One region of the Pseudoalteromonas sp. ESRF-bin5 genome, then DNA from elsewhere that is predicted to be linked to it. Evidence: predicted binding sites of a transcription regulator. Region 1 holds the regulator's gene; the other holds the start of a gene.
The links. The regulator NrdR, encoded in region 1, represses ribonucleotide reductase genes. The targets are predictions, from matches to a motif close to AAACACNANATNTNGTGTTT.
Positions count from the first base shown of each region.

Region 2: the regulator NrdR is predicted to act here: its motif matches at 13,181-13,200, upstream of nrdA (class 1a ribonucleoside-diphosphate reductase subunit alpha).

Region 1 covers NZ_NTLW01000047.1:4,879-20,999, forward strand. Annotated here, with positions in the region: gene BCG07_RS01285 (HDOD domain-containing protein) at 246-1,085, shown strand; gene rdgC (recombination-associated protein RdgC) at 1,157-2,074, opposite strand; gene BCG07_RS01295 (ATP-binding protein) at 2,159-3,925, opposite strand; gene BCG07_RS01300 (response regulator) at 4,311-4,676, shown strand; gene thrA (bifunctional aspartate kinase/homoserine dehydrogenase I) at 4,905-7,322, shown strand; gene thrB (homoserine kinase) at 7,332-8,267, shown strand; gene thrC (threonine synthase) at 8,279-9,562, shown strand; gene glyA (serine hydroxymethyltransferase) at 9,833-11,089, shown strand; gene nrdR (transcriptional regulator NrdR) at 11,187-11,636, shown strand; gene ribD (bifunctional diaminohydroxyphosphoribosylaminopyrimidine deaminase/5-amino-6-(5-phosphoribosylamino)uracil reductase RibD) at 11,639-12,790, shown strand; gene BCG07_RS01335 (riboflavin synthase) at 12,795-13,448, shown strand; gene ribBA (bifunctional 3,4-dihydroxy-2-butanone-4-phosphate synthase/GTP cyclohydrolase II) at 13,478-14,590, shown strand; gene ribH (6,7-dimethyl-8-ribityllumazine synthase) at 14,690-15,154, shown strand; gene nusB (transcription antitermination factor NusB) at 15,170-15,580, shown strand; gene thiL (thiamine-phosphate kinase) at 15,666-16,121, shown strand, end outside.
Region 2 covers NZ_NTLW01000282.1:1,188-16,581, reverse strand. Annotated here, with positions in the region: gene BCG07_RS17425 (oxidoreductase) at 1-1,316, shown strand, start outside; gene BCG07_RS17420 (HvfX family Cu-binding RiPP maturation protein) at 1,406-2,089, shown strand; gene BCG07_RS17415 (NAD(P)H nitroreductase) at 2,208-2,756, shown strand; gene BCG07_RS17410 (hypothetical protein) at 2,963-3,340, shown strand; tRNA gene BCG07_RS17405 (tRNA-Ser) at 3,466-3,556, shown strand; gene BCG07_RS17400 (hypothetical protein) at 3,608-3,994, shown strand; gene bamJ (BamJ family beta-barrel-assembly machinery protein) at 4,064-4,684, shown strand; gene BCG07_RS17390 (TonB-dependent receptor) at 4,937-7,330, opposite strand; gene BCG07_RS17385 (YkgJ family cysteine cluster protein) at 7,467-7,853, opposite strand; gene BCG07_RS17380 (hypothetical protein) at 8,213-8,641, shown strand; gene BCG07_RS17375 (DUF1287 domain-containing protein) at 8,680-9,279, shown strand; gene yfaE (class I ribonucleotide reductase maintenance protein YfaE) at 9,307-9,579, opposite strand; gene nrdB (class Ia ribonucleoside-diphosphate reductase subunit beta) at 9,579-10,709, opposite strand; gene nrdA (class 1a ribonucleoside-diphosphate reductase subunit alpha) at 10,775-13,057, opposite strand; gene BCG07_RS17355 (HAD-IA family hydrolase) at 13,470-14,150, opposite strand; gene ubiG (bifunctional 2-polyprenyl-6-hydroxyphenol methylase/3-demethylubiquinol 3-O-methyltransferase UbiG) at 14,150-14,860, opposite strand; partial or broken gene BCG07_RS17345 (DNA topoisomerase (ATP-hydrolyzing)) at 15,038-15,394, shown strand, end outside.

The sequences.
Region 1 (16,121 bases):
GTTGGGAGGCTCGTTGACGGCACGCTACTATATTGTGCCAGCATTAAAGCAAACCTAAACAGTAAATAGCAAGTATTAGGCGGTGTATGGGCAATAGTGTCGTTGAAAATGAGAGACAGAAATAAAGTTATAAAATTTTCTTAACTTTAACGGTAAGTTAGGCAATACTGATTGTAAGTTCATTATTATAAAAATTAACTGTTGTAGCGTGTAGTAATATTACAACTAAAAAGGATGACTGCTTTATGTCTACAGAGAATGCATTATTAACAATATTAGTTGATAGAATAAATAACGATACGCTTGTATTACCTACACTCCCTGAGGTTGCGATTAAAGTTCGCCAAGCTGCAGACGATCCTGAAGTTAATTTGATGCAAATGTCGGAAGTTATTTCACAAGACCCTTCGTTATCTGCTCGTATGATCAAAGTGGCTAATAGTGCAATCATGGGACGTGCGGTTAAGGTATCTACCTTACATCAAGCAGTCACCCGTATTGGATTGCGCCAAATTAAAAATATAGCGACAGCGATGGCAATGGAACAACTATTTGTTTCTAACAACGACCTTATTAAAGGCTATATGGGTAAGGCGTGGCAAAAAACATTAACTGTGGCGAGTCATTCCATTACGCTAATGGAGTTTTACTTACAAAATAATAAACGTACCTCGTTAAATCGCGACTCAATTACCTTAGCTGCCTTAGTTTATAATATTGGTGTGCTGCCTATTTTAACTGAGGCTGAGCGTCACCCTGAAGTGTTTGCAAATCCTAGCTTTTTAGCACATGCCATTCAAAAACTAAGTGGTAAAATTGGCTCATCAATCATGGATGCGTGGGAATTTCCTGCAGAGTTCTCCGATGTAGCTTTAAGTTGGGCAGATCCAAGCTATAAACCAGAACAAATAAGTTATGTAGATTTTATTCGAATTGGGGCTATTTTAGAGGGCACTTTACAGGTATCTGATAAATCAGCTGCTTTACAAACGTATATAGATAAAGGTGTTATTTCATCTATGCAGTTGTTCTCAAGCGATGAATACAATGAAATGCTTGCAGATGTAAAAGACATGTTTAGCTAATTAAGCCTTAAATTTAGCGCAATAAAAAAGCACGATTTAATCGTGCTTTTTTATTGCCATTAAACTTTCGGTTATGGATTGGCTAAATCATCTGCATCGCCTAAACCTTGGGTTAGCTCTTCTAACAATTGTTTAATTTCTTCTGATGCTAAAATGAAGTCAGCATCAAGTTTTACTGCCATATCTTCTTTAGGTATGTCAGCGTTTTCTTCTTTCAGTGTATCTGAATAACTTAGACGTTTAATTGAGCCATCATTTTGAAGCATGAATTTAACACGTTCTTGCCAATCGAGGGCAAGCTTGGTAACGCGTTTACCACTTTCAAGATGTGATTTAACTTCATCACATGACAAGTCATGGCCTTTTAATTTAACTTGCGCGCCACTGTCATCAGCTTCTTCAAGCTCAGCGTCAGAACCAATTGCAAAGCCTTCAGGTGTGCTGAAGTTAGTTAGCCAATCAGTTAAAAATACATCAAGGTCATAATTTGCAAATGCAGGCACAACTGGAAGCGTACCTAACGATTTACGTAACAGTGCTAACAGCTCTTCAGCTTTATTAAAGCTTGCACTATTAACCACAACCCAACCGTTTTCTTGGTCAATAAATGCAAATTGTAAGCTCGACTTTTTAAATGCTTGCGGAAGTAGAGTGTGAAGAATATTTTCTTTAAGTTCGTCTTTTTCTTTCTTTTTAACAGGGCGGTTTTCTTCAGCTTCGATTTGGTCAACTTTTTCGGCAACTAATTCGTTGATGACTGATGCCGGTAATACTTTTTCTTCGCGTTTAGCACACACTAAAATACTTTTTTGAGAGAAGTGAGAAAGTGCTTCGCTATGCTTTCCAAATGCTTTCGTCCAGCCAAACGTAGAGAGCTCTTGACCTGTGCAAGGACGAAATAGATCTTGTTCTAATGCTTTATCAAAGTCTTCTTGTGTGTACGAAACATCTTGTTTAAAGCGGTAACAAATAAGGTTACTAAACCACATAGGGGAGATAATCCATCTGAAAAATTTGCTCAATCATAGCAATAAAAGTCGCTCCTCGAAATGACTGATTAACGACTATTTGAATTAGCTTTGATTGAATATAGACAGAGGCTTAGCCATGTTTTTAGGAAATTGTATAAAATAGTGCAATCCTTGGCCAGGTTCGCTTGTCGCTTCAATTGAGCCGCTTAATGTCTGTTTAACTAAATTAAACATTATGTGAGTGCCCAAACCACTACCACCTTCATCTCGTTTTGTGGTGAAAAACGGATTGAATAATTTTTCAAGCTGCTCAGCGGTGACTCCGTTGCCGTTGTCTTTGTAGTTAATGGTTAGGTTGGTTTCGTCACTTGTGATGTTAATGTCCATAACACCATTGTCTTTACCTTCAAAACCATGAATAAGCGAATTAACGATGAGATTAGTAAATATTTGGCTTATGGCGCCGGCTGGCAAATTTAATACTAGGTCATCAGGGCATTGTAGATTAATAGTGTGCGATGTTTTTTTCAATTTAGGGTGAAGCGATCGAATTACTTCATTTACATAATCTTTAAAGTTTATGGTACGCACAGCTTCACTGGCTTGGTCTACAGCAATTTGCTTAAAACTTGCAATAAGGTCAGAGGCTCTATCTAAATTTGTTGTAAGCAAGCTTGTGCTTTGTTTGGCTTCGTTAATAAACTCTTCCAACGCCTTAGGGGAAAGTGTTTTTTCAGCATAGGCACTTTCTAACTTATTTAAACGCTCTTCTAAAAATGATACTGCAGTAACGCCGATGCCAATAGGCGTGTTTATGTCGTGAGTGATCCCCGCAACTAGGCCACCTAATGCCGCCATTTTTTCTGTACCAACGAGTCGCTCTTGAGCCAGTTTTAATTCATCAATATAGCGTTGAGATTCCGCTTGTTTGGTGAACAGTTCTTTTTCGGTACTGCGGCGAAGGTCCACCTCATCTGTTAATACTATTTTTTGTTTTTCTAATTCATATTTTTGCTGTTGTAATTCCATCATTGCTTGACTTAAGTTAGACGTTTTACGCGCAACATCCTGCTCTAATTGTATGTTATGTTGGTCTAACTTCTCGTTGCTAACAATTAATTTATTTTGAGTTCGTTCAAGCTCTTTTCTGTACTGAACCACCTTATCGATTAAGTTATTAAAAGAGTGTTCCATTACCTTAAGCTCATTATGTTCTTCGGTCTCAATTTCGATGTGTTGCCCTTCTAGCTCATCGAGTTGCAGGTTTTCAATTTGTTCGGTGAGCTGATAAAGCGGGTCGGTAAGTAGCTTTCTAAAGGCCATTAAAAATAAGATAATTAAGAATGTAGTCTTAATCATGGCATTACCAATCAAAAAGTAGATTGATACCATTATTCTGCTTAATACAACTTCTCGACTTGAAAATAACGTAACATCACCGACTTGTGTGGCTCGTCCTGAAAATTCGAATATGAGTGGAAATGTATACCCAAACAAGCCTGATTTAGAGTCTTCTAGCATGGCTTCTTCTTGGACAAGTTGCTGGCTATAGAGTTTATGAATATCTAAAGAGCGACCAAGCTGCGAAATAACTTCACCACTGTCATCACGCACTATGATCCCTTCTATCATGGGGATGGCGAGTAGCCCTTCTGCGGTGGTGATTGTTTGTTTTGTATTAAGCTCCCAAATAGCTCGTGTTAAGCTACGGCTGAAGGTTTTTTGTAAGGTTGCTAATTCATCTTTTATGTAATCTTTAGTGTTTAAATACTCAGCAAGCACCTGCCCGCATGTCACTACAAAGGTAAGCAAAAAATAGACCGATAACACACTGGTCAGTAATCTTTTAGAAAGGCTTTTCTGTAGCATGAGTGGTCAACAATTCCTTGAGATATAATTAAGTATTTACACTACTATTTAAAATTTAGTCAATAAATGCTTAAAAACAAATAATAAATGATTTATTTTATGATAAATTAGGGCTGATTTTTGCTTTTATTTGCCACATACTAACTGCTTAAGAGTGTTTGTATATTATTGATTAACTGGTTTTTGTTTGTTTTTTATACTTTTAAGTAATAATAAACTATCCCTTTTGGCTTGTTAAGTTTATTCAATAATAGATTGTTACAAAATGTGGACAAAAAGCCCAGGTATTATGTTGTAAATATAGGTACTATTACCCGAGATATGAGCTTACCAACGACAGCCGCCCTTAACGACATTAATTATGCTTATTTAGTAGTTTTATAATATGAATTTTTCTATTTTAGTGTGTGATGACTCAACAGTTGCACGAAAACAAGTAATCAGATGTTTGCAACAGTGTATAGATGCAGATATTCAGCAAGCTACAAATGGCGCACAAGCTATTGAATTACTGAAAACTAACCGCTTTGATTTGCTATGCTTGGATTTAACTATGCCTGAGATTGACGGCGTTGGCGTTCTTGAATACATAAAAACAAACAAGATTGAGTGTTTTGTACTTGTGATTTCTGCTGATATACAAGAGAAAATGAAATTACGTGTAGCTCAGTTAGGTGCTATCGATTTTATTAATAAACCAATAGATAAAACAAGAATGGACAATATTTTGCATAAATTTGGCATTCATTAGGTTTTTTTATATCGAAAAAGGCTGTTTTATCTTTTAATTTGCACTTGACAGCATAGCCTTTGTTAAGGCAGTCTTACCCCATGAAAACATTTAATCGCGTACTGACCATTATTATTACAACCACCATTCTTTCTGGATAGTGGCATAGGTCGGTGCAACAAATTTAAAGGCCTGTGTTCACTTAGAGCACAGGCCTTTTTTCGTTTTATGGGATGAGGAACATAAACAATGCGCGTTTTAAAATTTGGTGGATCATCACTTGCCGACTTTGCCTGCCTTGAGCAGGTAGCTCAATTAGTTAAAGCACAATTAAAAGATGAAATGCTTTTGGTATTATCGGCGCCCGGTGGAATGACCGACTCACTAGTTGCTCTAGCGAGTTCGGCAGAACAAGGCCAAGACTTTAGCTCTTTATGGGAGGCTTTAACGAGTCGTTGTAACGAGCTAAAAGCAGCCGTAGAAAAAGGGTATGGCCCAATTGACCACTGGCCAAATTTTGAAGAACTAAAAAATAAGCTTGATGGTGTATCTTTAATTAAGTGCTGCCCCGATCAAGTGCGTGCGTTTGTTATAAGCTTTGGCGAGCGAGTAAGTGTGTCGCTTATGCAGCGCTTATTGAACTCACATAAAGCGGTTTATTTAGAGGCGACAAGTTGCGTTGCATCAACAGGTGGTTTTATTGATGCTGAGGTTGATTTAGTTGCAAGTAAAGCGCATTTTCAAGCGGCATTAAAAGAAAAGCCAGCCACGATTTATATTATGCCCGGTTTTACAGCAAGCAATAATAAAGGCGAGCTTACAACACTGGGGCGTAATGGATCTGATTACTCAGCGGCTATTGCAGCGGCGTGTTTAGAGGCAGATGTTTGCCAAATTTGGACTGATGTTGATGGTGTTTACAGCGCAGATCCTCGTTATATCAAAAAAGCCACTAAAGTTGACTTTTTGTCATACAAAGAGGCAATGGAGCTTTCTTACTTTGGCGCAAAAGTACTTCACCCAAAAACTATTTTGCCTTGCGCCAAAGCGGGCGTGCCGTGTGAAATAAAAAATACGCATAACCCTGATGCCCAAGGGTCGCTAATCGGAAATGACTTTTCATCAGACGAGCCTGTAAAAGCAATTTCAAGCCTGCAAGATTTAGCTATGCTGACTGTCTCGGGTCCAGGAATGAAAGGCAAAGTAGGCATGGCCTCTAAAGTTTTTAATGCGCTTGCTCACGATAACGTATCTATTGTGTTGATCACGCAATCGTCTTGTGAATTTAGCATTAGCTTTTGTGTACATGAGAGCGACTTAGCCCTTGCTTTAACGGCTTTACAAACAGCGTTTGAGCTTGAATCTCAAGCAGGTTTAATTGAGCCTGTTCAAGTACAGCGTAATTTAGCCATAGTAACGCTTGTGGGTGATAATATGCGGGCACATCGTGGTTTAGCCGCTAAGTTTTTTGCATCCCTTTCTCAAGCACAAGTAAACATTGTGGCAATTGCACAAGATTCTACTGAAAGTGCTATTTCAGCTGTAATTGACGGTGAGTTATGCAACGACGCAGTGAAAATATGCCATGAGAACTTTTTCACGCATGTACCTTCAATTGATGTGTTTTTACTAGGGTGTGGCTTAGTAGGGCAAGAACTGATATCTCAATTAGAGCGCCAACAAGCATGGCTTGAAAAGCGTAACATTAAACTTAATTTGTACGGCGTTGCTAACTCTCGTCAGTTACATCTTGATAGCGAGGGTATTGCCTTTAGTGATTGGCAGCAAAAATTAGCAGTATCAGAGCAGTCATTTGACCTAAAACTCGTTGAGCAATTTGTTAAGCAAAATCACTTAGTTAATCCTGTGCTGGTGGATTGTACATCGTCTGATGCACTTGCAGCGCAATATGTTGACTTTTTAAATGCGGGTTTTCATGTTGTTGCAGCCAATAAAAAGGCAACAACCAGCTCATATACGTATTACCAAGATTTAATTGCTGCTACACAAAAAAATAACCGCAAGTTTTTATACGAAACAAACGTAGGTGCAGGCCTTCCTGTTATCGATAATTTGCAATCTTTATTTGGTGCAGGAGATGAATTACTTGAATTTAGCGGTATTTTATCGGGCTCATTGTCATACATGTTTGGCGCTTTGCAAGATGGTTTATCACTGTCAGAGGCAACCATTAAAGCAAAAGAAAGTGGTTTTACAGAGCCAGATCCTCGTGATGATTTATCGGGAACTGATGTTGCGCGTAAGTTGTTAATTATTGCGCGTGAAGCAGGTATGAAATTAGAGCTAACCGACATTGAAGTAGAGTCGGTATTACCACAAGGGTTTGCCGAAGGAGACAGTATTGATGAGTTTATGGCAAAATTACCTAGCTTAGACGCTGACTTTAACGCACGTATTGAGCAAGCGGCAAGTGAAGGGAAAGTTCTTCGTTACGTTGGCACAATTAAAGAAGGCCACTGTAAAGTAGGTATTGAGGCTGTTGATTCATCACATGCGCTTAATGTTATTCGCGATGGTGAAAATGCGCTTGCAATTTTAAGTCAATACTACCAACCACGTCCTTTTGTTATTCGTGGTTACGGCGCTGGCTCTGAAGTAACTGCTGCAGGTGTATTTGCAGACGTTTTAAAAACATTATCGCGCTAGGAGTCGAAAATGATTGAAGTATATGCGCCTGCATCTATTGGTAATTTTGCAGTTGGATTTGATGCGCTAGGTGCTGCTCTTGCGCCAATTGATGGTAGTTTATTGGGAGATGTAGCACTTGTTAGCGCAGCCCCTTGTGATGAGTTTGTTTGTTCAGGCGAATATGCTCATAAATTACCAAGCGATGCGAAAGAAAACTTAGCATATCAGTGTTTAGTGCACTTTAGAGCTCATGTCGCACCAGATATGCCAACGGTAAAGCTAGAGCTTAAAAAAAACCTGCCAATTGGTTCTGGATTAGGATCGAGTGCTTGTTCGGTGGTTGCTACATTTGCAGCGCTTGATAAATTTGCAAAAACACAGTTAAGTCAAGTACAGCTAATTGAGTTGATGGCAGATTTTGAAGCAGTTGTAAGTGGCGGACGCCATTACGATAACATTACGCCCTGTTATTTGGGCGGTTTGCAGCTAACTGGCGATTTAATTCCTAATAAATCTATAGAACTACCGGTTGATGAAAACTGGTATTACGTTGCGGCGTTTCCAGGCTTTTCGCTTAATACAGCAAAAGCGCGTTCTGTTTTGCCAAAAGATCTTAGCATGCATGCAAGCGTTGAGTTTGCGCAGCGTTTATCCTCTTTTAGTAGCTTGTTATTAACAGCACGTTTTGACGATGCATTAAGCATAATGAAAGACGAAATAGCAGAACCTTACCGTGCACCGCTTATTACTGGTTTTAGCGAGGCGAAAGCAAGTTTACCCGCACTTGGAGCTGAGGTAGTTAGTATTTCAGGCGCAGGGCCTACCTTATTTACTGTATGTAAAACACTTGAAGCGGCCGAGCAATGCGCTAAATGGTTAAAAAATAATTATATAAATGAGCAAGGTTTTTGCCATATTTGTAAGTTAGACAACGACGGCACGCGTCAATTAAATGTTTTATAGGATTAGAAGTCATGCAATTACATAATTTAAAAGATAACTCACAAAAAGTGTCGTTCGTTGAAGCAGTAAAAACAGGACTTGGACGTAATCAAGGAGTGTTTTTTCCTGAATCGTTAGCGCCCATGGCTGATGTTGACGCATTACTTGATATGGATTTTGTTACGCGCAGTAGCAAAATTTTATCCCATTTAATTGGTGATGAGTTGCCAAGTAGCACTGTTGCCGACATGGTTAAAAATGCGTTTAATTTTCCAGTTAAGTTAGTCGAGGTAGAAGAAAATACCTATTGTTTGGAGCTATTTCATGGTCCTACGCTTGCCTTTAAAGATTTTGGTGGGCGCTTTATGGCTGAATGCTTAGCGCAGTTTAACCAAGGTGAAAAAGTGACTATTTTAACAGCAACATCAGGTGATACTGGTGCAGCGGTTGCGCATGCATTTTACAATAAACCAAACATTGATGTGGTTATTCTTTATCCTAAAGGAAAAATTTCACTTGCTCAGCAAAAGCTATTTACTACCTTAGGTGGCAATATTCATTGTTACGCGGTTGATGGCAGTTTTGACGATTGCCAAGAACTTGTTAAGAAGTCGTTTTTAGATGATGAAGTTAAATCTACACTTGGCTTAAATTCAGCAAATTCGATAAACATAAGCCGCTTAGTCGCTCAGGTGTGTTATTACTTTGAAGCGATTGCACAACTGCCAAAAGAAAAGCGTGCAACAGCGCATATTTCTGTACCAAGTGGTAACTTTGGTAATGTATGCGCCGCAATGATTGGCGCTGTAATAGGGTTGCCGGTTGGAAAGTTAAGTGCAACAACAAACCAAAACGACACCGTTCCTCGTTTTATACTTGATAAAAATTGGTTGCCTAATGCAACGCTTGAATCGCTTTCAAATGCGATGGACGTGAGTAAGCCGAATAACTGGCCACGTGTGCAAACTATGTTGGACAACAACTGGTTTAGTTACGACAACTTTTACTCAATTAGTGTTGACGAAGAAAACACTCAAACGGTGATGAAAAATATTCATCAAACAGGGTATGTTGCAGAGCCACATACAGCAATTGCCTATCAAGGTTTAGTTAATAACCGAGCACCGGGTGCTGCGGGCATCTTTTTAGCAACTGCACATCCAGCTAAGTTTAAAGAAAGTGTAGAAGGTATACTAAATATTGAACTAGATATGCCAAAGCCATTGAGCGACGCATTGGCTAAACCATGTCTTGCAAGCGACATAAACGCCGATTACGACGCTTTGCGTACAGAAATACTGGCTAAGTTAGCTTAAATATTAAGTAAACACGAAAGCGGCTATGGCCGCTTTTTTTGCACATTTTAAACCGTGAAATAGCTTTTTTAATTAACTAATTAAATGTAATAAATAAAAAACATTTAAAATAATTATGTAAGTTATTTAAAAATATCATCTTAAAAAGGGTGTGAAATAGTTTCAATCCCTGATTAAATATCCTCAACTTAAGAACGTAGGCAAAGTGCGGTTTTAAGCGTACAATATAGCCTCTAAAAAAATACCATACACGTTGCCCAGGAGCCCCCAATGTTAGAACGTAGCATGAATATTTCGGACTTTGATCCAGAGTTATTTGACGCGATGAGTAAAGAAACATCACGTCAAGAAGAGCACATTGAGTTAATTGCATCTGAAAACTACTGTAGCCCACGCGTACTTGAAGCACAGGGTTCTCAACTTACTAACAAATATGCGGAAGGTTATCCTGGCAAGCGTTACTACGGTGGCTGTGAGCACGTAGACGTGGTTGAGCAATTAGCTATTGACCGCGCAAACGAATTGTTTGGTACTGACTACGCAAACGTTCAGCCGCATGCAGGTTCGCAAGCCAATGCAGCTGTTTTCCAAGCCTTATTAAGCCCGCTTGATACAGTACTTGGCATGAGCCTAGCACACGGTGGCCATTTAACTCATGGTTCACACGTAAACTTTTCAGGTAAAACATATAACGCAATTCAGTATGGCCTAAACGAAGAGACTGGCGAAATTGATTACGCACAAGTTGAAGCGTTAGCACTAGAGCACAAGCCAAAAATGATTATCGCAGGTTTTTCTGCTTATTCAGGTATTGTTGATTGGGCTAAGTTTCGCGAAATTGCAGACAAAGTAGATGCTTACTTGTTTGTTGATATGGCGCATGTTGCAGGTTTAATTGCTGCGGGTGTTTACCCAAGCCCAGTACCATTTGCACATGTTGTTACTACAACAACGCATAAAACATTAGCGGGCCCTCGTGGCGGTTTAATTATTTCTGCATGTGGTGACGAAGCAATTTACAAAAAGCTTAACAGTGCTGTATTCCCTGGTGGCCAAGGTGGTCCTTTATGTCACGTTATTGCTGCAAAAGCAGTGGCATTCAAAGAAGCTTTACAACCAGAATTTAAAGAATACCAAACACAAGTTGTTAAAAATGCGCAAGCAATGGTTAGCGTATTACAAGAGCGTGGCTACAAAGTTGTTTCTGGTAAAACAGATAATCACTTGTTCTTACTTGATTTAATCGATAAAGATATTACGGGTAAAGATGCTGATGCAGCATTAGGTAATGCGAACATTACGGTTAACAAAAACTCAGTTCCTAATGATCCGCGTTCTCCATTTGTAACGTCTGGCTTACGTATTGGTTCTCCTGCAATCACGCGCCGTGGTTTCAAAGAGGCTGAATCTAAAGAGCTTGCTGGCTGGATCTGTGATGTACTAGACAACATTGCTGATGAGTCTGTTCAAGCGCAAGTAAAAGAAAAAGTGAAAGCAATTTGTGCAAAACTACCTGTTTACGCTTAATAAAGTAAAACGGTAATTTAGATCACATAAGCAATCATGCTATTATAAAAGCCGCTTTTTAGCGGCTTTTTTGTTTTTAAAACGGATACCTTTAGTTATGCATTGCCCATTTTGTACAGCAAAAGACACCAAAGTTATAGATTCCCGCCTTGTTGGCGGTGGCCATCAAGTTCGCCGCCGTCGTGAATGTAACGATTGCCATGAACGTTTCACCACGTTTGAAGGGGCAGAGCTGGTTATGCCGCGTGTTGTAAAACAAGACGGCAGTCGCGAACCATTTAACGAAGATAAGTTACTAAATGGTTTAAATCGTGCACTTGAGAAGCGTCCCGTCAGTACAGAACAAGTTGATGAAGTAGTCAATATAATAAAGTCGCAATTACGTGCAACGGGTGAGCGAGAAATTTCAAGCCATTTAGTGGGTGAATGCATTATGGAAGCGCTTAAAAAGTTAGATAAAGTCGCTTATGTAAGGTTTGCGTCAGTATATCGCTCGTTTGAGGATATACGAGAGTTTGGCGAAGAAATTGCCCGTTTAGGGGAATAAGCATGAGCAGCCAATCAGCATTTACCGAGCACGATAAACTATATATGGCGCGTGCTATTGAGCTTGCTAAAAAAGGTCGGTTTACCACAACACCTAATCCGAATGTTGGCTGTGTACTTGTAAAAGATAATCAAATAATTGGTGAAGGGTTTCATCAGTTAGCAGGGCAAGGACATGCAGAGGTCAATGCACTTGCTGTAGCAGGCGAAAAAGCAAAGGGTGCAACTGCCTATGTAACACTTGAACCTTGTAGCCATTACGGGCGCACGCCCCCCTGTGCTGAAGGACTCAAGGCTGCTGGTATTAAAAAGGTGATTGCAGCCATGGTTGATACCAACCCGCAAGTGGCAGGTAAAGGCCTTAAAATATTGAGTGACGCCGGAATAGAAGTTGCTCATGGGTTGCTTGAACAAGAGGCGCGCGCATTAAACTTTGGCTTTTTTAAGCGTATGGAGCAAGGGCTTCCTTACGTAACCTGTAAATTAGCAGCCAGTATAGATGGCAAAACAGCGCTAAAAAACGGAAAAAGTAAGTGGATCACAGGCCCTGCTGCACGAAAAGATGTGCAGCTATACCGCGCTCAAAGCTGTGCCATTTTAACGGGGGCCGATACGGTTCTTGTTGATAATGCAAAACTTAATGTTCGAGCAAGTGAGTTACCGTATTCATTACCAACCAACTTACCGCTACGTCAGCCGGTGCGTGTTATAATAGACTCGCAAAACAGATTAACACCTGACCTTGCGCTATTTAAAATAGCGCACCCGGTAATTATATTTACTACCAAGGTTGATAATTCAATGCAGTGGCCGCATTTTGTTGAGCACATAGCGGTGCGCGAGCAACAGGGTAAGGTTGATTTAACCGATGTATTACAAACACTAGCAAAGCATCAGTTTAATAATATATGGCTGGAAGCTGGGGCAACCCTTGTGGGGAAAATGACCGAGCTTGATTTAATTGACGAGTATGTTTTTTATATCGCACCAAAACTGATGGGTTATGATGCTAAAAGTTTAGTAAACTTCCCTGAATTGACGAGTATGCAAGATACTATCGATTTATCTTTTAATGAGTGTGTTCGTATTGGTGACGATTTACGTATCAACGCGTTAAAAACGCACGCATTAAAATCATTTAACAAAGAAGAGTAGCGCTATGTTTACTGGGATAATAGAAGCCACAGGCAAAATTGCTTTATTACAAAAAAAACAAGGCGATTTAGCCATTCGTATTCAAAGCGCCGACCTTGATATGAGTGACGTAAAGCTGGGTGACAGTATTGCAACAAATGGCGTGTGTTTAACGGTAGTTGATAAACATGTTGATGGTTTTAGCGCTGATTTATCTAACGAAACAATTCATTTAACTGGTTTTGCACATTATTCAATAGGGCAAACAGTTAACCTTGAAAAAGCAATGCAACCGGTTTCGCGTTTAGGTGGACATTTAGTGTCTGGCCATGTTGACGGTATTGCAACAATAACGGCGATTACAGCTAATGCAAGAGCTACTGAATATTGGCTGACAACCGATGAAAATTTAATGAAATACATACCGTACAAAGGGTCGGTATGTATTGATGGTATAAGCCTGACAGTTAACGCTGTTGAAGGTAATAAATTTAAATTAACAATTGTGCCGCACACCAGCGGTCAAACAACGATTGCCGACTTTAAAGTAGGCACTCAAGTTAATTTAGAAGTCGATCAAATTGCACGTTATTTAGAGCGTCTTATCAAAGGCGCAGAGCAGCCAACCGGCGCAGATATATCAATGAGCTTACTCGCAAAAGCGGGCTTTATTAAATAACGAAACTGACAACTTACACGAGCGAATTTATGAATTTACACAGCGCACAAGAAATTATAGATGACATTAAAGCCGGTAAAATGGTTATTTTAATGGACGATGAAGACAGAGAAAATGAAGGTGATCTAATCATTGCTGCGGAACATATTAGCGCAGAAGCAATTAACTTTATGGCTACTCATGGCCGTGGTTTAATTTGTTTAACGATGACACAAGAGCGTTGTGAGCAACTAGACTTGCCTTTAATGGTTAAAAATAATGGCGCTGCGTTTTCAACTAACTTTACTATGTCGATAGAAGCATCAAAAGGCGTAACCACAGGTATATCAGCAGCAGATAGAGCACGCACGGTACAAGCAGCTATCGCTAAAGGTGCTGTTCCTAGCGATATTGTACAGCCGGGTCATATTTTTCCGATTATGGCACAGCCAGGTGGTGTATTAACACGCGCAGGTCATACAGAAGCCGGTTGTGATTTAGCTCGCTTAGCAGGGCTTGAAGCGTCTTCTGTTATTGTTGAAATTTTAAATGCTGATGGCACCATGGCACGCCGCCCTGATTTAGAAGTTTTTGCTAAAGAGCACGACATTAAAATTGGCACAATTGCTGATTTAATTGAATACCGCAATTTAAACGAAACCACAATCGAAAAAGTGGCTAAGTGTAAACTGCCAACAGAGCATGGGGAATTTGACTTAGTCACTTACAAAGACACGATTGACGGTCAGTTACACTACGTACTACTCAAGGGTGAAATTAAAGCGCAAGAACCAACCTTGGTGCGTGTGCATTTACAAAGTACGTTTAACGATATTTTACTTTCTGATAGAAGCGCAGATAGAAGCTGGGGCTTATCGGATGCAATGGCATATATAGCTAAAAATGACGGTGTGCTAGTCATTTTAGGTAAACAAGAAAGTACTGAAGAGCTTGAAGCAACAGTTAAGGCATTTGCTGCTGCAGACGCTGGTGAAAATGTTACACCGCGTAAATTTCAAGGTACTTCTCGTACTGTTGGTGTAGGCTCACAAATTCTTGCAGATTTAGGAATTGAGCAAATGCGATTAATGAGTCGCCCTAAAAAATACCATGCACTTTCGGGCTTTCATTTAGAAGTTATTGATTACATTGAGCCACAATAGGCAAACGCTTAAACTAGGCTATTTTATTATTATTATGGTATGATGCGCAGCAATTTTTGCGCAATCGCAACCGCTTGAACTTATTTTTAGGGTTATCAAATGAAAATTATTGAAGGTAATAAGTACGCACCGGGCAAAAAATTTGCCATTGTCATTTCTCGTTTTAATGACTTTATTGGTAGCAGCCTACTTGAAGGTGCTGTTGATGAGCTAAAACGTACCGGTGGTGTATCTGATGACGACATTACTGTGATTTATGTACCGGGTGCAGTTGAATTACCTTTAGCGGCAAAACGCGTTGCGGCAAAAAAAGAGTATGATGCAATCATCGCTTTAGGCGTAGTGATCAGAGGTGGAACACCACACTTTGACCTAGTTGCTGGCGAGTCAAACAAAGGTCTTGCGCAAGTATCACTTGAGTATGATATACCGGTTGCATTTGGCGTATTAACCACTGAAAGCATTGAACAAGCTATTGAGCGCGCAGGTACCAAAATGGGTAACAAAGGCGGCGAAGCTGCTTTGGGTGCGCTTGAAATGGTTAATGTGTTAGATAAAATTTAAGTTTAAGGAATTTTTGTGAAACCAGCAGCAAGACGTAAAGCACGTATCTTAGCACTTCAAGCCGTTTATTCTTGGCAATTAAGCGGTAATGCAATTGCCGACATCGAGCAACAAATGTTGATCGAAAACGACGTTACTAAAATTGATGTTGAATACTTTAAAGATTTAGCCTCAGGTGTAGCTGTAAATTACAAGCTACTTGATGAATCAGTATCACCTCATTTAACGCGTCCATTTGATGACTTAGATATGGTTGAGCGAGCAATTTTACGTTTAAGCAGCTACGAACTTAAGTTTCGTGAAGATGTACCTTACAAAGTTGCTATCAACGAAGGTATTGAGCTTGCCAAAATATTTGGCGCAGAAGATAGTCATAAATTTGTAAACGGTGTACTTGATAAAGCTGTAAAGCATTTACGCAAGTAATAGTATTTTTCTCTGACTTTGCTTTCAGAGATTTACTTTATATAACCGTTAAAAGGAGAGCCGGCATAGGTCGGCTTTTTTGTGTATGAAGGAATTTGAATTAATTAACCGCTACTTTAAAGGTCGCGGTATTTCTCGTCGTGATGTTAACCTAGGTATAGGGGATGATTGCGCGCTTGTCACTGTTCCACAAAACTGCCAACTTGCAGTCACAACCGATACTCTGGTTGAAGGCGTGCACTTTTTTGAAGATATTTCTCCTCGCGCATTGGGGCATAGAGCGCTTGCTGTTAATTTAAGTGATTTAGCTGCAATGGGTGCTGAACCTACGTGGGTATCTGTTGCACTAACGTTACCGACAATAGATTCTCAGTGGATTGCAGAATTTACTGAAGGCATGCATGAAATTGCAGAATACTTCAATGTACAAATTATTGGTGGCGATACCACTCAAGGGCCACTTACCATTACTATTTGTGCAAAAGGTACCGTGCCGGAAGGTAAGGCACTTCGTAGAAGTGGTGCAAAAGTAGGTGATTGG
Region 2 (15,394 bases), on a different contig from region 1:
ATCTAATCCCTGATGGGTCCACTCCTGATGAAGTGGTTATTCAAGCCACTGAGCTTGAAAAAGCCGGGGTTGATATTTTTAATACGGGTATTGGCTGGCATGAAGCGCGCGTTCCTACGATTGCTAGTATGGTTCCACCAGGAGCCTTTAAAGAAGCGTCTAAGCGCTTAAAAAGTGTTGTTAGCGTTCCAGTCATTGCAGTAAACCGTATTAATACACCTGACATTGCAAATGACATTTTAAATGCAGGTGAAGCCGACCTCATATCAATGGCTAGACCTTTATTAGCTGATCCTGAGTTTTTTAATAAATATCAAAACGATCAAACAAAACAAATTAACATTTGTATTGGCTGTAACCAAGGCTGTTTAGATCATGTATTTAAAAATAAACGTGCAACCTGCTTGGTTAATCCTCAAGCGGCTTTTGAGCTTGATTACCCGCTCAATAAAGCGACAAACTCAAAAAATGTACTTGTTGTGGGCGCAGGCCCTGCTGGCTTATCCGCAAGTTGTTATTTGGCTCAAAAAGGTCATAAGGTCACTTTGATTGACCAAAAAGCGCAAATGGGTGGCCAATTTAATTTAGCCATGCAAATACCTGGCAAAGAAGACTTTAATCATACACTGGCATACTTTATTAATGAGCTAGAACGTTTAGATGTAGCGGTTAAACTCGAAACGTCATACAACGAGTCAATGCTGACACAGTACGACGATATTGTATTTGCAACGGGTGTTCGCCCACGTGAGGCGTCAATTAAATGTGGTGATAACAAACGCGTATTTGCATACGATGAAGTAATTCGTGGCGAAGTCGAGTTAGGCAACTCTATTGCCATTTTAGGTGCTGGCGGCATTGGTTTTGATATGGTGGCATTTTTAAGTGAACATAAATCACAAACCATTGATGAGTTTAAAACGCAGTGGGGAATTGAATGTGAACCGAAGCCACACAAAGACGAGCGTCAGTTGTACATGTTAAAAAGAAGCGCTGGCCGATTTGGTAGTGAACTTGGAAAAACAACAGGTTGGATCCATCGTCAAGTAGCTAAGCAGCATGGTGTAAAACAAATTGCAGATTGTCAGTATCAAAGCTTTGATAGCAAGGGTTTAACTATTACAGTTGGTGGTGAAACTCAGGTTTTACCGGTCGACACTGTTATTGCGTGTATTGGTCAAGTTTCAAATGATGAAGTTGTAAAGCCTCATGCTGAAAACGCTAAAGTACACGTTATTGGTGGCGCTAAACTCGCTGCTGCAATTGATGCTAAGCGCGCTATTTTTGAAGCCCTTCAAATAGCGAGAAGTATTTAACCTTTCGACAAGTTGAAATAGTTTGGTAATTCATGCGGTCTTGGTTGTTTATAGTCTATAACTAAATAAACATTAAACACAGGATACGCATGAACACACTGACTCGCTTCTATGTAGCTGCAATAGGTAAACTATCATTTTTAGATGGGTTACCTCCTTTACTTTTTAGATTAATTTTAGCCCCTGTGATGATTATCGCGGGTTATAATAAGCTCGCCATCAGCGGCGATGCTACTGGCTTTTTCAATAATTTATTAGCATCACCTGATGTTGTGCAATGGTTTGGAAATAGTGAATGGGGCTTGGGTTTACCGTTTCCCGACTTACTTGCATTTTTAGCTGGTTGGAGCGAATTTTTGGGAGGTTGGTTTTTATTATTAGGCCTATTGACTCGCCTCGTAAGTATTCCTCTAATGTTTACTATGGTTGTTGCTGCAACATCAGTGCATTGGCACAACGGCTGGTTTGCAATTGCTCCGACTAACCCTGACACGAGTGCAGCTCAGGTACTTGATTGGTTGTCTATACCCGGCGCCAAAGAAAGTCTTGAAAACTCAGTTGAAGTACAAGAGCGAATTGGCAAAATACGATCAATAGTCGATGAGCATGGGTTTGTAGATTACCTGTACGAAAAAGGTAAACCTTCAATTTTAAATAATGGGATAGAATTTGCTGCCATTTATTTCGCAATGCTCCTGAGTTTATTTTTCACCGGAGGTGGGCGTTTTGTAAGCGTTGATTATTGGCTCAGAAGAAGTGTCTTTAAAGAGTAAATTTAACGTAAGTTTATATACGCCAGCAAAAATTATTTTTTGCTGGCGTTTTTATTTCAATATTTATCAACACAGACTTAAAATGTTACCCTAGCGTTTTAAATATCGAGAAATAATTATGGACGCTATTGAGCTTTTATTAACTCGCCAATCCGACTCAAAACTAACAGAGCCTGGCCCATCAATTGAGCAGCTTAATATTATTAAACAAGCTGCACTTCGTGTCCCCGATCATGGTTGCATAGCGCCATGGCAATTTATTGTTGTTGAAGGGCAAGCGCGTGAAAAGTTAGGGTCGATTTACCACGAGAGTGCTGTGGCAGAGCAACAAGAAGATAAAGTTATAAACCGAGCTAAAGAATTACCGCTTCGTGCTCCAATGATCATCATCGCCATTGCTAAATATCAACAACATCCTAAAGTTCCTCGTATCGAGCAAGTGCAAAGCGCAGGGTGTAGCGTACTTGCAATGCAACAAGCCGCATTTGCACAAGGGTTAGGGGGTATTTGGCGCACGGGTTATTTTGCACAAAGTAATGCGGTTAAGCTAGCGCTTAATTTAAACGAGTTAGATGAAATTGTGGGTTACTTGTATATAGGTACACCTGCCGTCGATTGTAAAAAGTCACCAAGGCATAAGCCAGAAGCTTATTTTACGGATTTATAAATAAGTGTGAACTTTTACATACATATAGGGTCACTTATAATAGAGTGTAAATTTTAACCGCTGATTATTATTGTCAGTGAGAAACTGCAAGAAGGGCATGGATGCTAAATAACTTGATAATTCTTCTGCAGATTGTTTTTTAATCGGTTGTTTTTTGATAATGTATGGAGAGTCTCAAAATAATAACGATAAAGAAGACTTAAATTATGGGAAATTTATTTTTACGTGAAAAAGAAAACTGGCTCGCTTGGTCAATTTGGGGCCTTTTAGGTGCGTTTGTTACGTTATATGTAGCAATGAGTACAAATGCAGCCCCTTTTATTGCCGGTTCAGCTGTCAGTGTATTGGTATTACTTACTTGGTGGATGCAACAATCTAAACGATTTGATTTTGGACGCGCATTTAAAGTGTGTTGTTATGTGCTTATGTTAAGTATTCTGCCTACTTTTATGTTTGTCATTGTGCCAAGTGACGATTTAAACCGTTTTGATTTAATTTTTCAAGGGGTTACTTTTTTCTCATTGAGCTTATTGGTTTGCTTAGTGTGTTCTTGGATTGCGCGTAGGCCTAAACAGTATTACTAGTAACCGCTATTTTTAAAATCTTTAAATGAATAAGTGATAGTTTTTTACGCTATTAGATTAAATTTTATTTTTTTACATTTAAAGCTTTACAAATATCTCGATAACCCATATTATTCGCGCCGTACGGAGAGATGGCAGAGTGGTCGAATGCACCGGTCTTGAAAACCGGCATAGGTTTGTAGCCTATCTAGGGTTCAAATCCCTATCTCTCCACCATTATTTAAAAAACCGCCTTATGGCGGTTTTTTGCTATCTGGGGTTTGATAAATGACAGACAACGCAACTATTCCTATGAGTGCACAGCTTTTAAAACACATTCTTTTATGGACCGTGTTTGGTTACTGTTACCAAAGCGGCATGAGCGTACTAATTAAAATGGCAGCCGATGCACAACCAGAACACCCATTAATTACAGCGTTTGCATATGGTGTAGGTTTTAATATTTTAGTGGCCCACTTAATTACTAAGTACGATACAAAATGGCCCCTAGTTGCCTCAGTATTTATTGGTGTAGTTGGATTAGTCGCTGTACCAATTATTATTGGCGGCACCGCTAGTTTATTAACTTTTTCATTGCTTGCTGGATTTTTATTCAGTTTGATACTTAGTTGCTTTATTGTTGGTCTGTTAAAGGTAAAACTCAATAAAAACTAGCACCAAACGTGCGTTATTTTGTGATAGCATACTCATGTCTTTTAACTAACAAAACGTGAAAAACACATTATGTCAGATAATTTTACTACAGATGCTGAAAAAGCAAGTTACGGTATTGGCTTACAAATGGGTGAGCAACTTAAGTCTAATCCTTTTGAAGGCTTAAACCTAAATTCAGTGTTTGAAGGCATGAAAGATGCGTACGCAGGTAGCGCTTTTCAAGTTGAGATCCCAGAGATCCAAGCTGCATTTGAAAAAGTTAACGAAGAGATTCAAGCTCGTCGTGAAGAAGAGTCAAAAGTACTTTCTGCTGAAGGTATTGCATTCTTAGAAGAAAACGCAAAACGTCCTGAAATCACTGTTACTGAGTCTGGTCTTCAATATGAAGTATTAGCAACAGGTGAAGGCGAAAAGCCAACTGCTGAGTCTACAGTACGTGTTGATTACCACGGTACATTAATTAACGGTACAGTATTTGATAGCTCTTACGAGCGCGGTCAACCAGCTGAATTCCCAGTAGGTGGCGTGATCAAAGGTTGGACTGAAGCGTTACAAATGATGCCAGTAGGCACTAAATGGCGTATTTACGTTCCTCATGAGCTAGCTTATGGTGAACGTGGTGCAGGTGCTGCAATTGCACCTTTCTCAACGCTTGTATTTGACGTTGAGCTACACGAAATCCTTTCTTAATAGTCATTATTAAGTTAGTTAAAAAACCGCGCTTACTTATAGCGCGGTTTTTTTGTGCCTATTAAAAATTACCTTTAATTATTGTCAGGCAATACGAACAGTCACTTTTAAAATGATTAACGCCAAACGCCAAACGCCAAACGCCAAACGCCAATTACAAAGCAAGTCATTAAAAAAACCGCATTTAAAAATGCGGTTTCAAAAGGGAGTTATTAATTAAACACTTTAATGTCAAAGCATAGCTTTTAATGATTAAAAGTAGCCGCGAACACCCAAGCGAATATTTCTACCTGGAAGAGGGGCTTTATCTTTTATAAATGAGGTATGAACAAACCCAAGCTCATCAGTCAGGTTATCAACATTTATATAAAATTGAGCATCAACAGCACCTAACCCTAATTGGTAGTTAGCTTGAGCATCAAATAAAGTATAACCATCCGTTCGGCTTTCAAACGCAGTGATATCATTTTGATCGAAGTAATGTGTGCCAGTTAACGTTAGTTGCAATTTACCTAAATCATACTGTAACTCAGAGCCTAACTTATTTGCAGGTATACGCGGCAAGTTGCCTTCATCACTTTTAAGTTTAGCGCGGGTAGAGTCACCAAATACTTTAACCATTGTGTTTGGTGTAATTTGGTAGTGTGCATCGAACTCAAATCCATAGAGCTCTGCATCTTTGCTTTTAAATTGGTAAACAGCTACTACATCGTCGTGTGCACCAACAGCTGATTCTAACCCCTCTTCTTCATCGTAAACTAAGCCCGTATTTTCTTGGAAATAGAAATTTTTAATATCGTTATAGAAAAAGTTTACAGTGTAACCAAAATCTCCACTAAAGCGTCTAAAGCTTAAATCAAGGTTAGTTGATTTTTCTTGTTTGATGTCCTCAGGTTCAAAGTGGGCTTCGTTATCTTCGATGTGGTAACCTAAGCCAAGTTCGTAAGTACCTGTAGCAATGTGTAGGCCATTAGATAACAGCTCAGCAGAAAGCGGCGCACGCTCAGAATGAGATAGGCTCAGTGCTAAACTTTGTCCTGGCGTATATTGCCAAATAGCCCCTGCAGATGCACTTACGTTAGTAAAGCTTTCACTGTAGGCAATTATCTCTTCTTCATGTTCTTCTTCAAATTCTTCAAATTCTTCATCATGTTCATGATGATGCTCAGCTGAAGATATATTACTTTCAATTTTGTAATCTTCAATACGAGCACCAAGCTCTAAAGTAACATCACCAAACACGCGTTCTTCTAACACATAAAGTGCATTTGAGGTTGTTATACTTGCTGGAGTAAATGCTTCATCACCAATTGCGTCGTAGTCAGAATTGCTGTAATGATAGCCTAACATACCATGCCAGTCCGCGAACTTATGTTCTACGTTTAAACGCGCTTCGGTAGTTTTATTAGTGAACGTGGTACCAATTTCACCATCTTCAATTTCACTGTGTGAATAGTCTGTATAACCTATACGTAGGTTGATTGTCTCTATCCAGTTATTGTGAAGCGCATAACTGACTAAGCCTTGCCAACGGTCTTGCTCTAGCTGTGCAAAAACAGCTTCTTCGCCTTCTTCTTCATCCTCATGTTCTGCATGTTCTTCTTCAGTTTCACCTTCGTGATCATGCTCATGATGATGTTCATGTCCAGGTATTCCATAGTCAGTTTCTATACTACCGTAAGAAAATCCAACAGTAAGGTGCTCGCCAACGTAGCTAGTACCAAAATTTAGTGTTTCGCTATCAATAAACGTGTTTTCTACTGAGTTTTCAGTTTCTATGTCGCCATCTTCGTCAGTTACTGTAAATGTAGGCGTTTCATAGTCATCGCCACTGCGTTTAGTCCCATCAAAATGAAAGTTAAATCCGTCATTTCCTGTTTCTAGTTTTGCGGCCACGGTATTTGAGTTAGAAACCGTGTCATGGCTGTACTCAGCGGCACCGGTTAAATCATCTAAATTACTCGTTGGAATACGGTTATCAACCACATTTACCACACCACCAATTGCACCTGAGCCATACAAAAGTGTACTTGGTCCACGAAGTACTTCAATTTGTTCAGCTGCTAAGCTGTCGCTTGAGGTTGCATGGTCTGGTCCAATGCGCGACGCATCACTAGCATCTAATCCGTTTTGGGTGATTTTAACGCGAGGACCATCTAAACCTCGAATAATAGGGCTTGAGGATACAGGGCCAAAGTAGCTTGCATTAACACCAGGTAAACCTTTTAGTGTTTCGCCAAGTGTTGGTTTAGATTTATTTCTTAACTCATCACCCGACAGAACGCTTACCGGTGAAATCATTTCTAAGCTGCTTTTGTGTAGCGCGGATGCATAAACCACAACGGTTTCAACCGAGGTTGGTAAAAGTGAAACCGTGACATTGTTTGACGATTCAGTCACCGTTATTCTTGAATCTACGTAGTTGTCTTTACTGATATGAAGTTGGCTGTTAGCGTCAATTTCAATTGAGAATTCGCCAAGCTCATTACTTTTTATAGTTTGATTTTTTCCATGAACATGAATGGAAGCGTTTTCAATAGGTTGATTTTTATCGTTTATTACCTTACCTGTTATTGTTGCAGCTAGGGCGGATTGGGTGCATAAAACCGATAAAATGGCAGAAGAAATTAATGTTAACTTTGTCATTGGTAAATTATTTGGTGATTACATGTTGTGATATAATATAACAGTTCATAATTTTTGAATCAACAATGTTATACTATAACTTTTGCATTTGCGTTTAATCAACTAAAAATGATGATAAATCACTCAGGTTGGTATTTTATCTGCTATCAATCATTAGTACATCAAGCTTGTATTGTGCACGTTTTTGGTTTTTTAAGTCAGTAGGCTCTAGCATTTCACATTCGTCACGTAGCATTTCGGCTATTAGGCTAGGGTATTGGCGGCAATCTTCAGGTCGGTCTAGGTAAATATTACATATGAATTTATCGCGATCACCTTCATCTTTTTTAGGTTCAATTGCTAAAAATGGGCAGTTATTTAATTTATCACCTGTGTTCGGCTCAAACCAAATTTTATTGTTTTGTACATATTGATAAATTTCGGGATTAAAGAGCGCCCACATTTCAATTTCTTCTGATGATACGTCGAGGTCACCACCACCATATTTGGTACAGCATTTACCACACTGGTTACACTCTTTCATGCTTTATTCATCTTTATATAATTTCTACAATTATTAGTTTAACAGCTCGTGTTAAATTGTTTGAAATTATTATTTTTTATTAACCCTAAGCATTTAAGTTTATAGCCTGAAAGAGCTTACCAAATATTCTTTTTTTCGTTCTGATATTTACAAATCCACTATAGTTAAGCCTTATAGAGGGTTTTACTACCTATAAAATAGATAAACCTCATCAAAATACATTTTTAACTACTGCCCCTGTAGTTAAATCGTTTGCTATATACTTTAATGTTGTATGATCGGCCTAAGGGCATATTTAATGAGCCATTTAAATTTATATTTTGCTATTTTAAGCATAAATACATTAAGGGTGATACGTAATGATGAATACAAAAGTATACAAAGCGGTACATGATTTGGCTGAAGAATTAATGAGTGCGGCGAATAAAAATGATCGTAAACGCTTTGAGTTACTTTTTTCTAAACTAAAAGCAATTTGTGAAGAAAACGAAAATACCTCTAAAGATCATCCTGTTCAGTGGGAAACACTGGCTGATTTTACAGAGGAGTTAGAAGACGCTATTACTACTTACGAAAAGGCGCTAGCAAAATCTATTGCTATTAATAATAAAGACCATATGTCGTCGGTTGCTTTTTCTATGGCGACACTACAACTTGAGATGGGCCAAAAAGAAGAGGCTATAAAAAATCTTCAAAGTGCCAAAGTCAGTGCAAATAAAATAGAAGACAAAGAACTTAAAGCAGAGATTCATGACTTGTTAGAGTCACTTGTTGAAGAAGAAGGCTAATTAAAGCTTTGGCGTATAGCGTTTTTAAAAGGGTGATTATGTTTAAATACGGTTTATATTTATTTACGTTTTTACCTTTTTGTTTGTTTGCTAACTCTTTCAATCAGCAAATATCCGCAGCACTGATTGAAAGAACAACACACAATATTACTTATGACGGCAGTTATTATTCAATGACCTATCCCGGTGGTGATGTACCAAGTAATATTGGTGTGTGTACCGATGTTATTATTCGTGCTTACCGCCAATTGGGTGTGGATTTACAACAAAGAGTACATGAAGATATCCGAGCAAATTTTGCGAGGTATCCGTCTGAGCGAATTTGGGGTTTAAAAAAACCAGATAAAAATATTGATCACAGGCGTGTACCTAACCTTCAAGTATTTTTTAAGCGTCATGGCACAGAGTTAGCTATTTCAAGTAACTCACGTGATTACAAAGTTGGTGATATAGTTACTTGGATGTTACCCGGTAACTTACCCCATATAGGCATGGTTGTTACGGAAGCTTTAAGCAGCGCCGAGAATGTTCAAATTGTACATAATATAGGGCGAGGACCAGAAATAAGCGGAATGCTATTTGATTATAAGATTACTGGTCATTATCGTTTTACTAATAAACATTATAATGCCCAGTAAAGATGGGTGCTGCTATAAAGCTATTAATTATTTTAGATTAATACTTATATTGCCGTTTGGCTTGCTACAGCATAAAAGTATTTCACCATCACGAACAAACGCGAGTGGCTCTTCATTATATTGAACATTGCCAGATACTAAAGTTGCTCTGCAAGCACCGCAGTAGCCTTCACGACATTGATAAGCAACGTCTATTTTTTGAGATTCTAAGCAGTGTAAAAGAGAAGGGCAGCCAGGGCTATATTCAATGCGCTGGCTGTTTTCTGCAAGTGTAACACTTGCAGTCGTTTCGTTATTCATTATAAGTCAAAGTCACCAAATTCAGCAGCATCAACTTGTGAATCTATTTGACCTACAAGGTATGAACTAATTTCTGCCTCTTGTGGTGCAACCTGAACATTATCAGACACTAACCATGAGTTGATCCATGGGATAGGGTTACTGTTGTTTTCAAATTGGGCTGGCAAACCAATAGCAGTCATACGTGCGTTAGTAATATATTCAACATACTGACATAAAATATGCTTGTTTAAGCCAATCATAGAGCCATCTTTGAATAGGTACTCTGCCCATTCTTTCTCTTGCTCGGCAGCTTGTACAAACATTTTAATTGCTTCATCGCGACATTGAGCTGCAACGATTGCCATTTCTGGATCGTCTTTGCCGTCTTGCATGATATTTAAAATATGCTGTGTACCCGAAAGATGAAGTGCTTCGTCACGTGCAATTAGTTTAATTATCTTAGCGTTACCTTCCATAAGTTCACGCTCAGCAAATGCAAATGAACAAGCAAAGCTGACATAAAAACGAATTGCTTCAAGAATATTTACCGACATCATAGCGAGGTAAAGTTTCTTTTTCAGCTCGAATAAGTTTACAACCACTGTTTTACCGTTGATTTCATGCTTGCCTTCACCGTAAAGGTTGTAAAGTGAAACAGAGTTAATTAAATCATCGTAATAAGTCGTTACTGCATCAGCGCGCTCGCTAATTTTATCGTTGCTAACGATGTCATCAAAAATAAGCTCTGGTGATTGTGTTACGTTACGAATAATGTGGGTGTATGAACGGCTGTGAATTGTTTCACTAAATGCCCACGTTTCTATCCAGGTTTCAAGTTCTGGAATAGACACGATAGGTAGTAGCGCAACGTTAGGAGAGCGGCCTTGTACACTATCAAGCAGTGTTTGATATTTTAAGTTACTTAAAAATATATGCTTTTCATGCTCTGGTAGCGCCTGAAAATCTAAACGGTCTTTACTCACATCTACTTCTTCTGGTCGCCAAAAGAAAGACAGTTGCTTTTCAATTAACTTTTCAAAAATAGGATATTTTTGTTGATCGTAACGCGATACGTTAACGGTCTGGCCAAAAAACATTGGCTCTTGCATTTGGTTATTATGATTACGACTAAAAGTAGTATAAGACATGTTTATCACTCAAAAAACTATCAGAACAAAGCGGGCTGCATGCCCGCTTAAGATAAAATTAACGACTATATTTTACACGCGCCGCCTGCACAATCGTCATCTTCCACTTCTGGAGTGTCGTCTTGTGCATCAGATGCGCCATCACGGGTATTATGGTAATACAATGTTTTGACCCCCAATTTGTAAGCGCTAAGTAAGTCTTTTAATAAGACTTTCATAGGTACTTTACCGCCTTCAAATTTATTTGGATCATAATTTGTGTTTGCAGAAATAGTTTGGTCAACAAATTTTTGCATGATACCGACAAGCTGTAAGTAACCATCATTAGAAGGTATGTCCCAAAGTAACTCATAGTTGTCTTTCAAACGTTCGTACTCAGGTACAACTTGTTTTAAAATACCATCTTTACTTGCTTTAACACTAATGTGACCGCGTGGTGGCTCGATACCATTTGTTGCGTTCGAGATTTGCGATGACGTTTCTGATGGCATTAATGCGCTTAGTGTTGAGTTACGCATACCGTGTTCTTGTATGCTTTTACGCAGTGCATCCCAATCAAGATGCAGTGGCTCATCACAAATTTTATCTAAGTCTGTTTTATACGTATCTGTAGGCATAATACCTTGAGAATACGTTGTTTCGTTAAACTTAGGACATGCACCACGTTCTTTTGCAAGTTCGTTTGACGCTTTCATCAAGTAGTATTGAATAGCTTCGAATGTTTTATGTGTTAGTGCATTTGCACTGCCGTCTGAATAACGCTTACCATTTTTAGCTAAGTAGTAGGCATAGTTGATTACGCCTATTCCTAACGTACGACGTCCCATTGTTGCGTTTTTGGCAGCTGGTACTGGGTAGTCTTGGAAGTCGAGTAAATTATCGAGTGCACGTACAGCTAGCTCCGCAAGCTCTTCTAGTTCATCTAGAGACTCAAGCGCACCTAAGTTGAAAGCAGACAGTGTACATAATGCAATTTCGCCTTCTTCGTCGTTAACGTTGTTAAGTGGTTTAGTCGGTAATGCAATTTCTAAACACAAGTTAGACTGACGAATTGGCGCAACTTTCGCTATAAACGGGCTATGTGTATTACAGTGATCTACATTCTGTAAGTATATGCGGCCAGTACTTGCACGCTCTTGTGCAAACACAGAGAACAATTCAATGGCTTTAATACGCTTTTTACGAATTGACTCGTCTTGTTCATATTTAACATATAACGCATCAAATTCGTCTTGATCTTCAAAAAACGCATCGTAAAGACCTGGCACGTCTGATGGGCTAAATAACGTAATGTAATCGTCTTTAATCAAACGAGAATACATTAACTTATTAAACTGTACGCCGTAATCTAAATGACGAACACGGTTGTCATCAACACCACGGTTATTTTTAAGAACTAAAAGGTTCTCTACTTCCAAATGCCATAGCGGGTAGAATAGGGTTGCTGCGCCGCCGCGAACACCACCTTGTGAACAACTCTTAACAGCTGTTTGAAAGTGCTTGTAAAAAGGGATACAACCTGTGTGGTATGCTTCGCCATTACGGATATGGCTTCCTAATGCACGGATACGACCAGCATTAATACCGATACCAGCACGCTGAGAAACATATTTTACAATAGCTGACGATGTAGCATTGATTGAATCAAGGCTGTCGCCACATTCAATAAGTACGCAAGAGCTAAATTGACGAGTAGGCGTACGTACACCAGCCATGATTGGTGTAGGCAATGAAATTTTAAATAACGATACCGCGTCGTAAAAACGTTTTATATATGAAACTCGTGTTTCTCGTGGGTAATCTGCAAATAAGCTTGCAGCCACTAAAATATATAAAAACTGTGCGCTTTCATAAATTTCACCCGTTACACGGTTTTGAACTAGGTATTTACCTTCTAATTGCTTAACTGCAGCGTAACTAAAATTAAGATCGCGTGAGTGGTCAAGGTATTCGTCTAATTCGTCAAATTCTTGCTCTGTATAATCAGCAAGTAAGTGAGCATCGTAACGTTTATCACTCACCATTTTTGTTACGTGATCAAATAAACGTGGAGGCTCGAATTGACCGTATGCTTTTTTACGTAAGTGGAATACAGCTAAACGCGCAGCAAGATACTGGTAATCAGGTGATTCTTTAGAAATCTGATCGGCAGCCGCTTTGATAATCGTTTCGTGAATATCTTTTGTACGAATACCATCATAAAATTGAATATGTGACTTTAATTCAACCTGTGAAACCGAAACGTTATTTAAACCTTCGGCGGCCCATTCTATAACGCGATGGATCTTATCAAGATCAAGAGGCTCTTTGCGCCCGTCACGTTTGCTTACAGATAACTGTTGGTTCATAGCTTTGCCTGTATTCCTTGGGGATAATGTATTTTTGACCAATGTTGTACGTCTCAAAAAGAGAAGTAGTGCTCATTTTTTATAAGTTTTACCCAATGAGGTAAATTTAATTGAATAACATTTGGCCACAATATCTGGTGTTGTTCAATTTAGAGATCACAAGATAGTGTGGTCTGAGTTGATTTGCAAGGGGCATAATTGCCCCTATTTGTGGATAACGTTGGGATAACGTATTTGTGTTAGTAGGCATTAACCTTTGATCATTCATTGAAGTTGAAATTTTTAAAAATCAACTCAGGATCGACTAAATTTACACATTTTGAAAATAAATTTTGGCTGCTTTTTTTATCATCAAGCTTTGCGTAAAAACTAACACAATCACAATATATAGTGTTTATATCTAAAATGGGCACTATATATGGTTAAATGCGTCAATAGGGCTACGCCAGTTAAAATCAGCTTTCCAAGTAAGTGCTTCTGCATCGCTTGGAATGTACCCCCACAGAGCAGTAGCTGTAGGCATACCTGCTGCTTTACCAGCTTGAATGTCTCGCTCGGCATCACCTATGTATAAACAGCGAGCTGGTATTACGTCCATTAGTTTTGCGCAATGAAGTAAAGGTAGAGGAGAGGGTTTGGCTTCTTCAAGCGTATCACCGCTAATAACAACGGCCGCATTTTTTAAAGCGGGGATCGCAGCGACAAGCGGCTCAGTTAAAAAGCCAGGCTTGTTTGTCATGATCCCCCATTTGATCTTTTTGTGATCAAGTGAGATCAATAGTGGTTCAATACCGGCAAAGCATTGGGTGTATTTCGCAATGTTTTGGGCATAGCTATCGACCAATTGCTTTATCAACTGTGCTTGTGCAAGAGAGGGCCACAACTCTTTAAAACCTGCTTCCAGTAAAGCTGCCGCACCATTAGAAGCCGCTGGGCGATATATTTCGCTTGTTACTTCGGCAATTTGATTTGCTCGTAGTACACTATTAAGTGCAGCGCCTAAATCGTCAGCTGTGTCGAGTAAGGTGCCGTCTAAATCAAACAAAAATGCATCATATTGATAAAGTTCTAATGATGAACCTGCGCTCTTCATTACACCAACTTCTCAAAATGAAGGATATAATTAACACTAACATCATTATTAAGTGTGTATTGTTTAGAGAAGGGGTTATACGAAAGTCCTGAGCTTGCACGTACTTTTAAGCCCGCTTGCTCGGCCCACGCAATTAGCTGCGCCGGTTTAATAAACTTTTTGTGATCGTGAGTTCCCTCTGGAACCATTTTTAATAGTTTTTCAGCACCTACAATTGCGTACAAGTAGGCTTTCGGTGTTTTATTGAGGGTAGAGAAAAAAACATCAGCGCCAGGTTTTGCAAGTTTGGCAACGGCGTGAATAATTGAAGCAGGGTCTGGAACGTGTTCGAGCATTTCCATACAGGTAACAACGTCAAATCGTTCAGGGTGTTCTTCAGCAAACTGTTCTGCGGGTATTTTTATGTAATCTACATTAACACCCGTTTCTAGGCTGTGTAATTTAGCGACAGTCAAAGGCTCTTGTCCCATATCAATACCTGTTACCTTTGCCCCCATACGTGCCATACTTTGGCTTAAAATACCCCCACCACAGCCAACATCGAGTGTTTCTTTATCAAATAAACCTTGCGTTTTATTTGCAATAAAATCTAGGCGTAACGGATTAATTTCGTGAAGAGGTTTAAACTCACCCTCTAAATCCCACCAACGCTCTGCGATGGCTTCAAATTTTGCTATTTCTGCGTGATCTACATTTTGATGTTCGGTCATAAAATACTTCCTCGTCAATCTGAGGCCATTATATAGGCCTAAATTGATAAATCGCAAAGTTTTGCGCCTGTAAATTAAAATTAATTGTGATAGCATGTCTGTTAGTAATAATAACAATACTCTTTAAAACCTAATACTGGGTTATTAAGAGCTGCTACTGAAGGAATGTGATATCAAATGACTGATCTCGCCAATGAAATTCTGCCAGTCAATATTGAAGACGAGTTAAAAAACTCCTACTTAGATTACGCAATGAGTGTAATTGTAGGACGTGCATTACCAGACGTACGTGATGGCTTAAAGCCAGTTCACCGCCGCGTTTTGTTTGCAATGAACGAGCTTAGTAATGATTGGAACAAGCCTTACAAAAAGTCGGCACGTGTTGTCGGTGATGTAATCGGTAAATACCACCCACACGGCGATAGCGCAGTTTATGACACGATAGTTCGTATGGCACAGCCATTCTCACTTCGTTATATGCTTGTAGACGGCCAGGGTAACTTTGGTTCTGTTGATGGTGATTCAGCTGCTGCA